2 regions of the Streptomyces sp. NPDC038280 genome follow, and region 2 is predicted to be linked to the other one. Evidence: predicted binding sites of a transcription regulator. Region 2 holds the regulator's gene; the other holds the start of a gene.

Evidence for each region. The regulator HspR, encoded in region 2, represses chaperone genes until heat shock. The targets are predictions, from matches to a motif close to TTGAGNNNNNNNNNCTCAA.
Region 1: the regulator HspR is predicted to act here: its motif matches at 2,104-2,122, upstream of lon (endopeptidase La).

The regions. Positions count from the first base shown of each region.
Region 1 is NZ_JBVJYZ010000022.1:51,358-56,567, reverse strand. Features, by position in the region: gene ACZ7J0_RS30475 (spermidine synthase family protein) at 1-483, opposite strand, end outside; gene ACZ7J0_RS30470 (rhomboid-like protein) at 766-1,521, shown strand; gene ACZ7J0_RS30465 (hypothetical protein) at 1,439-1,978, opposite strand; gene lon (endopeptidase La) at 2,145-4,562, shown strand; gene ACZ7J0_RS30455 (trypsin-like serine peptidase) at 4,636-5,210, opposite strand, start outside.
Region 2 is NZ_JBVJYZ010000006.1:269,457-274,666, reverse strand. Features, by position in the region: gene grpE (nucleotide exchange factor GrpE) at 1-630, shown strand, start outside; gene dnaJ (molecular chaperone DnaJ) at 658-1,839, shown strand; gene ACZ7J0_RS16115 (heat shock protein transcriptional repressor HspR) at 1,844-2,296, shown strand; gene ACZ7J0_RS16110 (hypothetical protein) at 2,477-2,950, opposite strand; gene ACZ7J0_RS16105 (helix-turn-helix transcriptional regulator) at 2,902-3,936, opposite strand; gene ACZ7J0_RS16100 ((2Fe-2S)-binding protein) at 4,340-4,660, shown strand; gene ACZ7J0_RS16095 (pyridoxamine 5'-phosphate oxidase family protein) at 4,785-5,198, opposite strand.

The DNA of each region.
Region 1 (5,210 bases), on a different contig from region 2:
GGCGGGGGAGTACAGGTTCTCGTTGTCCTCCGTGACGGTCCAGTCCGGGCCGTTGTCGACGTCCAGGCAGAGGGCGTCGTAGGTGTCCGGGGTGGTGTGGAGGTACTCCACGAGGTCCGTGTGCAGGATCACGGTGCGCGGGTCGCCGAGCGCCTGTCCCGAAATCGCCGCGAGCGGCCCCTCGCGGTGCCAGTCGATGATCGCCTGTTCGCGCTCGACGACCGCGATTCGCGACCAGCCCGGGTCGGCCGCCGCGTGCGCCAGGGAGAATCCGACGCCGAGTCCACCGATCAGGACGGAGTGGCCCGGGGCGCCGCCGAGAACCTGGGCCGCCGCGTCGATCAGCAGACGTTCGGAGCGGCCGTCGGACGTGTCCATCAGGAACGTGCCGTTGGCGATGATCTGGAGGAGGGACCCGTCCCGTCGCAGTACCACCTCCCCGTACGGTCCTTCGCGCCGGTCGAGGGTGACGGGGGCGGACATGGCGGGGAGCCTCCTGCCGTGTGCGGGTAGGTGTCGGACGGTTCCGGACACGTCTCGCGTACCCGGACGCCGTCGGCCCATCCTCCCCGTACGGCACGGGTCGGGACAAGCGCATTGGCCACTCGGGGCGTGACGGAGGTCACGGGAGGCGGGGAGTGGTGATCGCCGCGGGTGGGGCAGGGTGGACCCGGGGGACGTGTCGACAGGCAGCGGACGAAGGGATCTGGCGCGGTGCACCGGCTTCCCCCGCCCGGAACGGCCGAAAGGGCCACGGCGTCCGGCGTGTCCGAGGGGCGTGCGACCGGGGCGCCCGAGGAAGGCGCTCCACTGCTGAACGTTCTCCCGTCCCAGCGGACCGCCACCCCGTCCCGAGCCTGCCGCCCGCTTCCCCGGGCCGCCGCTCTCCTGCCCACACCCACGGGCACCCCCTTCACCTTCTGCTACGCCCTCGTCCTCGTCGCGACCTCCCTGTACGCGCGGTTCGGCGACCCGGACACGGTCGCCGCGCTGCTCCGGGGTTCGAGCACGGACGCCGCCCACCTCGCCCGCACGCCGCTGCTCGTCCTCGTCGCCAGCGCCTTGTGGATCGCGGGCGGCCTCGCCTCTCCGTACGCCCTCGGCTTCGTCCTCGTCCTCACCGCCCTGGAGCGCCGCGTCGGCGGGGTGCGCACGGCGGGTGTCTTCCTGGCCGGGCATGTCGTGGCGACCCTCGCCACCGAGGTGCCGGTCGGGCTCTCCGTCCTGGCCGGGCGGCTGCCCGAGTCGTCGCTCCACCGGCTCGACTACGGCATCAGCTTCGGGCTGCTCGCCTGCGTCGGCGCACTCGCCGGCCTGCTCCGCGCGCCGGCCCGGACGGCCCTCCTCGGCGGGACCTCGCTCGTACTGGTCAGTGACCTGCTGGCGTTCGAGGATCCGCTCAGCGACTGGGGCCATCCGCTCGCGCTGTTGGCAGGGGTCACTTGCTGGTCAGTCGTGCGTCGTCGGGCAGCGCCGCGAGCACCCGGTCCAGAGCGGGCGGGCGCTCCCCGTCCCCGGTGACGACGACCCGGTGCTGATGCGCGATCACATACTGGAAGCCGTCGAAGACGGGCGTCCCGGCGGGCCGGGCGGGCACCTTGGCGTAGGCGGGGTCTTCCAGGGCCTCCCGCAGCGTCCCGACCTCGGCCGGGGACATCCGGCCGGTGCGCTCCGGCTTCGTCCCCGACCGGGAGGTGTAGCGCCCGTCGTAACGGACGGTCAGGTCGTTGCTGACGCCCGCGAAGCCGCCGCTGACGTTCACATGGACGAGTACCTCGTCCGGGTCGGGGGTGTGCTTCGCCGGCGCCGGAGTGCCCGAGGGTCCCTCGGCGGGCGGTGACGGCATCCCGCTGCCGCCGGTCGGCGCCGACCGGTCCGGGGGCGGCGGTGCCGTGGTCCCGCAGCCGGTCACTCCGAGCGCGACGGCCAGCAACAGCCCCGCGCACCACGTGTTTCGTCCGTGCCCGCGCATGGTCATGGCCCCGAGCATGCCGGGTCGGGCGGGAGAGGACCACCCCTCCGCCGCACCCGGCGGGACCCTCAGCTCGAGAGCGATCGCTCAGAGCGAACAGCCGCAGGGGAACAATCCACGGCTCACGAGCATTGAGTCGGCATAGCTCAACTTGACTGCTGAAGGGGAGATCATGGCTGCTGAGTCCACGGAGTACTCGACGCTCACTCTGCCTGTGCTGCCGCTCGACGACGAGGTCGTGCTGCCCGGAATGGTGGTGCCGCTCGATCTGTCCGACAACGACGTGCGTGCCGCGGTCGAGGCCGCGCAGGCGGCCGCGGCGGGCAGCAAGCCCAAGGTGCTGCTGGTGCCCCGGATCGACGGGACGTACGCCGGTACCGGCGTGCTCGGCACCGTGGAGCAGGTGGGGCGGCTCTCCGACGGCGACCCCGGTGCCCTCATCCGCGGCCGCGGCCGCGTGCGGATCGGCGCCGGTACGACAGGGCCGGGCGCGGCCCTGTGGGTCGAGGGCACCACCGTCGAGGAGACGGTCCCCGACCCGCTGCCCGGCTCGGTGAACGAGCTGGTCACCGAGTACAAGGCGCTCGCCACCAGCTGGCTGAAGAAGCGCGGCGCCTGGCAGGTCGTCGACCGCGTCCAGCAGATCGACGACGTCTCGGCCCTCGCCGACAACTCCGGCTACTCGCCCTTCCTGACGGCCGGCCAGAAGGTCGAACTGCTCGAGACCGAGGACCCGGTCGCCCGGCTCAGGCTCGCCACCGAGCAGCTGCGCGGCCACCTCGCCGAGCAGGAGGTCGCCGAGTCCATCGCCAAGGACGTCCAGGAGGGCGTCGACAAGCAGCAGCGCGAATTCCTGCTGCGGCGTCAGCTGGAAGCCGTCCGCAAGGAGCTGCGCGAGCTCAACGGAGAGAGCGGCACCGAGGACGAGCCGGACGACTACCGCGCCCGGGTCGAGGCCGCCGACCTTCCCGAGAAGGTCCGGGAGGCCGCCCTCAAGGAGGTCGAGAAGCTGGAGCGGTCCAGCGACCAGTCCCCCGAGGGCTCCTGGATCCGCACCTGGCTCGACACCGTCCTCGAACTGCCGTGGAACGAGCGAACCGATGACAGTGCTTCCGCGTACGACATCCAGGGCGCCAAGGCCGTCCTCGACGCCGAGCACGCGGGCCTGGAGGATGTGAAGGAACGCATCACCGAGTACCTGGCCGTGCGCAAGCGGCGCGCGGAACGCGGTCTCGGTGTGGTCGGCGGCCGCCGGGGCGGCGCCGTGCTCGCGCTCGTCGGCCCGCCCGGCGTCGGCAAGACCTCGCTGGGCGAGTCCGTCGCACACGCGATGGGCCGCAAGTTCGTCCGCGTCGCGCTCGGCGGCGTCCGGGACGAGGCGGAGATCCGCGGCCACCGGCGTACCTACGTCGGCGCGCTGCCCGGCCGTATCGTGCGCGCCATCAAGGAGGCCGGGTCCATGAACCCGGTGGTCCTGCTCGACGAGATCGACAAGGTCGGCTCCGACTTCCGCGGCGACCCCGCCGCCGCGCTGCTCGAAGTCCTCGACCCGGCGCAGAACCACACCTTCCGGGACCACTACCTGGAGGTCGAACTCGACCTGAGCGATGTCGTCTTCCTCGCCACGGCCAACGTCCTGGAAGCCATCCCGGAGGCCCTGCTCGACCGTATGGAACTGGTCAGGCTCGACGGCTACACCGAGGACGAGAAGGTCGTCATCGCCCGCGACCACCTGCTGCCCCGTCAGCTGGAGCGCGCGGGACTGGAGCCGGGCGAGGTCGTCCTGGAGGAGGCGTCGCTGCGCAAGCTGGCCGGCGAGTACACCCGTGAGGCGGGTGTCCGCACCCTGGAGCGCTCGATCGCACGCCTGCTGCGGAAGGTGGCGGCGCAGCACGAACTGGGCGACCGTAAGCTGCCGTTCACGATCTCCCCGGACGATCTGCGGGCGCTCATCGGACGGCCGCACCACGTCCCCGAGTCCGCGCAGGACCCGGCCGAGCGGCGCACCTCGGTGCCCGGTGTGGCCACCGGCCTGGCGGTCACCGGCGCCGGCGGTGACGTCCTCTTCGTGGAGGCGTCGCTGGCCGACCCGGAGACGGGCGCGGCGGGACTCACGCTCACCGGACAGCTCGGTGACGTGATGAAGGAGTCCGCGCGGATCGCGCTCTCCTTCCTGCGGTCGCACGGCGCGGAGCTGGAGCTGCCGGTGACCGGCCTGAAGGACCGGGGCGTGCACATCCACTTCCCGGCGGGCGCGGTCCCCAAGGACGGCCCGAGCGCGGGCATCACCATGACGACCGCGCTGGCGTCGCTGCTCTCCGGGCGCCTGGTCCGTACGGACGTGGCGATGACCGGTGAGGTGTCGCTGACCGGGCGGGTGCTGCCGATCGGCGGTCTGAAGCAGAAGCTGCTGGCCGCGCACCGGGCGGGCATCACGACCGTCGTGATCCCGAAGAGGAACGAGGCCGACCTGGACGACGTCCCGGCCGAGATCCTGGAGAAGCTGGAGGTCCACCCGGTGACCGACGTCCGCCAGGTCCTGGAGATCGCCCTCGCCCCGGCGGAGGTGCTGGTGACGGCGGCGGCGTAGCTCCCGGCGCGAGGCCGGTTCCTCCTGCCCCTGGACGGGTGGGAGGGACCGGCCCGGCGTGTGAGCGGAACGTCTACGCGCGGGCCGCCCGCTCGTAGAGCGTCCGCGCCCGTGCGCCGAAGAGCACCGCCGTCGACTCGGTGTCCGTGTCGCCGCCGCTCAGAACGCCGATCAGGTGGCCCGGACGGCGTGCGTCCCGGTAGTCGGCGAGCCAGGGGCTGCCGCTCGTGCCGTCCCAGAAGCCCGCGCACTCCATCACCATGGAGCCCTTCAGGTCCGGATCAGCGGTGGCGTCCGTCGTGCAGGCGATCGGGGTGTTCCCCGGATTGTGGTCGGCGTTCGGATAGCCGACGACGGTCACCCGGCGGTCCGGCCGTGACGACCAGTCGGGTGCCGCGCCGCCCACCACCTGCTGCACGCTGCGCCCCTTCGCGTCCGGCTCGAGGGTGAGGAAGGCGTAGTCGACGGCTTCGTCACCGGCCTCGCGCCAGCCGTCGTCGACCTGCACCGACCGGACCTTCCAGGTGCCGTACGGGGCCGTGCCCTCGCCCGGGCCGCGGAAGCCGGGGGCGAACGAGAAGTCCTCCAAGTACTCCCCGTCCGTGAACACGCAGTGCGCCGCCGTCGCGACGACGTCGCCCTTCGGAC
Region 2 (5,210 bases):
TTCGAGGAGAAGCCCGACGTCCCCTCCGGCGCCGCCTCTGACGACGCCGCCGAAGCCGCCGAGGCCCCCTCCACGGAGGAGGGCTCGGCGGCCCCGGCCGGGGACGCAGCACAGACGGCCGGCCTGACGGCCCAGCTGGACCAGGTCCGCAGCGCGCTCACCGAGCGCACCGGGGACCTCCAGCGGCTCCAGGCCGAGTACCAGAACTACCGCCGCAGGGTGGAGCGCGACCGGATCACCGTCAAGGAGATCGCGGTGGCGAACCTCCTCACCGAGCTCCTTCCGGTGCTCGACGACATCGGCCGCGCCCGTGACCACGGCGAGCTGGTGGGCGGCTTCAAGTCGGTGGCCGAATCGCTGGAGACGGTCGCCGCGAAGATGGGCCTGCAGCAGTTCGGCAAGGAGGGCGAGCCCTTCGACCCGACGATCCACGAGGCCCTGATGCACAGCTACGCGCCGGACGTCACCGAGACGACCTGCGTGGCGATTCTGCAGCCGGGGTACCGGATCGGCGAGCGGACCATCCGGCCCGCGCGGGTGGCGGTGGCCGAGCCCCAGCCAGGGGCGACGCCGGCCGCGAAGGAAGAGAAGTCGTCCGACGAGGAGAGCGGTGGCCCGGACGAGGGCTGACGCGACCCGGTGGAAGGAGGGACGTCGATGAGTACGAAGGACTTCGTCGAGAAGGACTACTACAAGGTTCTCGGCGTCCCCAAGGACGCCACGGACGCAGAGATCAAGAAGGCGTACCGGAAGCTCGCCCGCGAGTTCCACCCGGACGCCAACAAGGGCGACGCCGGCGCCGAGTCGCGCTTCAAGGAGATCTCCGAGGCGAACGACGTCCTCGGTGACCCGAAGAAGCGCAAGGAGTACGACGAGGCCCGCGCGCTGTTCGGCAACGGCGGGTTCCGGGCCGGGCCCGGCGGCGCCGGCGGCTCGTTCAACTTCGACCTGGGTGACCTCTTCGGGGGCGCCCAGGGCCCGGGGCAGGGCGGCGCCGGCGGCTTCGGCGGCGGACTCGGGGACGTGTTCGGCGGCCTGTTCAACCGGGGCGCCGGTCCGGGTACGCGTACCCAGCCGCGCCGCGGCCAGGACATCGAGTCCGAGGTGACGCTCAGCTTCACCGAGGCGGTCGACGGGGCCACGGTCCCGCTGCGGATGTCCAGCCAGCAGCCCTGCAAGGCCTGTTCGGGCACCGGCGACAAGAACGGCACGCCCCGCGTGTGCCCGACCTGTGTCGGCACCGGGCAGGTCTCCCGGGGCGGCAGCGGCTCCTTCTCGCTGACCGACCCGTGTGTGGACTGCAAGGGCCGTGGGCTGATCGCCCAGGACCCCTGCGACGTCTGTCACGGCAGCGGGCGCGCCAAGTCGTCCCGGACCATGCAGGTCCGGATCCCGGCGGGCGTCTCCAACGGGCAGCGGATCCGGTTGCGCGGCAAGGGCGCGCCGGGCGAGCGCGGCGGTCCGGCCGGCGACCTCTATGTCGTCGTGCACGTCGACGCGCACCCCGTGTTCGGCCGCAAGGACGACAACCTCACCGTCACCGTGCCCGTCACCTTCGACGAGGCGGCGCTCGGCGGCGAGATCAAGGTCCCGACCCTCGGTGGCCCTCCGGTGACGCTGAAACTGCCCGCGGGCACGCCCAACGGCCGTACGATGCGCGCCCGTGGGAAGGGTGCGGTCCGCAAGGACGGCACCCGCGGGGATCTGCTGGTGACCGTGGAGGTCATCGTGCCGAAGGACCTCGACGACAAGGCGCGCGAGGCCCTTGAGACCTACCGCGAGGCGACCGCGGGTGAGGACCCCAGGGCAGAGCTGTTCCAGGCCGCGAAGGGAGCTTGACGTCATGGACATCAGACCGGGACGCAGCCGCAATCCGTATGAACTGACCGACGAGACGCCGGTGTACGTGATCTCGGTGGCGGCCCAGCTCTCCGGCCTGCACCCGCAGACGCTCCGGCAGTACGACCGCCTGGGCCTGGTCTCCCCGGACCGTACGGCGGGGCGCGGCCGGCGCTACTCGGCCCGTGACATCGAGCTGCTCCGGCAGGTGCAGGCGCTGTCGCAGGACGAGGGCATCAACCTGGCGGGGATCAAGCGCATCATCGAGCTGGAGAACCAGGTCGCCGCGCTGCAGTCCCGGGTGGCCGAGCTGTCGGCGGCCGTGGAGGGCGCGGCGGCGACGCTGCGCCAGCGCGAGGCCCAGGTCCACGCGTCGTACCGGCGGGATCTGGTGCCGTATCAGGATGTGCAGCAGGCGAGCGCGCTGGTGGTCTGGCGGCCGAAGCGACCCGAGTAGGCCCGTGAGGCGAGGCCCCCTCCGACGGAGGGGGCCTTCGTCATACCCGGCGCCGGGCCAGCCGGCCTATCACCTGGGCCCGCGCCGCCTGGGCACTTGCTCTGCCGTCCGGCCCGGCGCCCGGCCACCCGGCCTATCACCTGGGCCCGGCGCCGCCCGGCGTCCGCGCCGCCACCCGTGTCACGTGATCATTTCGATGCCCAGGTCGAGCGCCGACTCCCACCACGGCGCCGCGCCCGTCCCGAAGGCGGCGGCCAGCGCCGTTCCCACGGCGATGTCCTGGCCGAGGACCTTGGCGTCGTCCCGCCAGTCGGCCGAGACCGTGCCGTCGCCGGTGGAGTCCAGTTCCCCCAGGGCCCGGCCGTCCCTCAGCAGCCGGCTGGTGACGTACGAGCAGGGCACCAGCCGGTAGTTCACCCCGCCGACCTCGGCGTCGACGCGGTAGGACCGCCGGGAGATCCGCCCCTTGGCGGGCAGGATGCGGGCGGACCGCCCGTCGACGGTCAGGGTGAGCAGGTCGGCCGCCCGGGTACCTATGGGGACATGGACGTCCGGGGTGGTGCCGGGGGCCCGTACGAGCGCGACGGAGGGCAGGCCCTCGCCGGTCACGTGGAGGGTCCCGGCGTCGATGTCGAGGGCGATGTGAGTGGGCATGCCTGATGATCCCGTTCCAGCATTCCGGACTGTGCGATGAGAAAGCCGAGTTGGGCCCGGCTGCCACTGCCGAGGGCGGAGGCGAGCTTGGCGATGTGGGCCCGGCAGGTGCGGACGTTCATCCCCAGCCGGCGCGCTATGGCCTCGTCGACGTGGCCCTCGACGAGGAGTTTGGCTATGGAGCGCTGCACGCCGCTGATGCCGTCCACGGCCGGCGTGTAGGGGACTTCGTGCTCCCAGGGGACACCGTGCAGCCAGAACTGGTCGAAGACGCCCACGAGGTACTGCACAAGGCCCTCGTGGCGCAGCTCCAGGGCGACCCGCCGGTCTCTTCGCGCCGGGATGAAGGCGACCTTCCGGTCCACGATGATGAGCCGGTCGATGATTTCCTCGAGGGTGCGCACCTCGAGGCCGTAGGGCGCGATGCGTTCGACGTATCCCATGGTGGCCGAGTGGTGGCGGGCGGTGTGCTGGTACAGCGTGCGCATCCGCACACCGCGGTCGAGCAGCGGCTCCACCCGGCGCAGTCCGTCCTTCAGCACCTCGGGCGTGCGCCCGCTGCCCGGCTGCAGGGTGAGCAGTTCCACCGTGCACTCGTTGATCACGCGGTCCAGCGTGGCGTTGATCAGACTGAGACCCTCCAGGACGCTGATGGCCTGAGTGGCCGACGGGTCCGGGGCGTTGATGGTCATGAATGGCTCGAACGTGTCGGCCAGCGAGATCGCGAGCTGCCGCCGCTGCTGGATCTCCCGCTCGATGGGGTGTATCAGCTTGTTCAGCGCGATCGACGGCGGGACGGGCCGGAGCCACCGGGAGTCGTCCGGATCGGGGTGCAGCAGGGCGAGGTCTATCAGGCACGGCACCTCTTCGACGTCCGCCCGGGCTATCCGGCCGGCGCGTAGAGCGGTCGCGTACAGGTGCTTTCCGGCATCGCACAGCTCGCCATGACTGTGACCGTTATCCGTATCGCCCCTTTTCGACTGCATTTACACCCCCCTCAGGGTCCTGCATTACAGGAACATGATGCCTGGACTTGCTGGTGGAAGCGTTCGGAGTGAGCCATCGTCGTAGGCGCGGGGGAGGAGGTAATGATCAAAAGAGGTGGAGATCGGCCATGACCAGGATGGTTCGTGCACTTAGCGCCATAGCTGTTGTTGCGGCGGCTGCTCTCGGCGCTGTCGCTGCCAACGGTGAGCCGACGTGGGACAGCGAACCCGCACACAGCGTGGTAGCGGCTCCGGGCGAGCCGACGTGGGACATCGCTCCCACGGTCAAGGGGGAGCCGACCTGGGACGTCGCACCCGCCGGCAAGGGGGAGCCCACATGGGACCTCGCTCCTGCCGTTCAGGGTGAGCCGACCTGGGACGCCGCACCGATGGACGCGGACGCATGACCGTTCCGCCGGACGACCGGGTCTTCCGCCGGGAGATGGCTTCGGCCTATCGATCCGGGTGGCATTTCATCGATCTCGTCACCGCGGTGCCGCACCGTGGCGAATCGTTGATGGTCACCCTCTTCGGGGAGCCCATCCTCGTCACCCGCGGAGAAGACGAGGACATTCGCGCCTACCGCTGCCTCCGTCGGCCCCGAGGGGCCCCACAGCCCGTCCGCTGTGCCATCCGGTACGGCATGATTTTCGTCAATCTCGACCAGCGCGACCACCAGCTGGTCGAGCCCGAGACCACCACCGCCACCCCCCGCAGTGCCTGAGCGGTTCCCCCGTCGTTGTAAATCGCTCAGGTACTTCCCCCACACAGCGGCGCCATCGTGGACCTGAAACACGATGGCGCCGCTGTGCTGTGCCCGTACGGCCGGGCTGATCCGAAGGCGGGCCCTACGCCCGGCCCATCGCGCGTGTCAGCGCGATCTCGATGACCACCCGGTCCGGGTTCGGTGCCGGCGTGCGGTTGTAGCGGGCGGCGTAGCGCTCGACCGCGTCGGCCACCACCTCCGCCTCGGTGCGGATCGTCGCCACGCCCTCCAGCGTCGCCCAGCGCCCCTTGTCCACCTGGCAGACCGCGACCCGCGCGCCGTCCGGGCCCGCCGCCAGGACGTTGGCGACCTTGTGGCTGTGCTTGTTCGTGATGACCCGGGCGATGCCCTTCTCGCCGCCCTCGGGGTCGTACGTCACGCCCACCGCGACCACGTGCGGACTGCCGTCCGGCCGAGGAGTGGTCAGCGTGCTCATGTGGTACTCGCTCCAGAAGGCGCGGTACGAGTCGTCGGGGTTGCTCGGGTCGATGGCCATGGGGCGGAACCT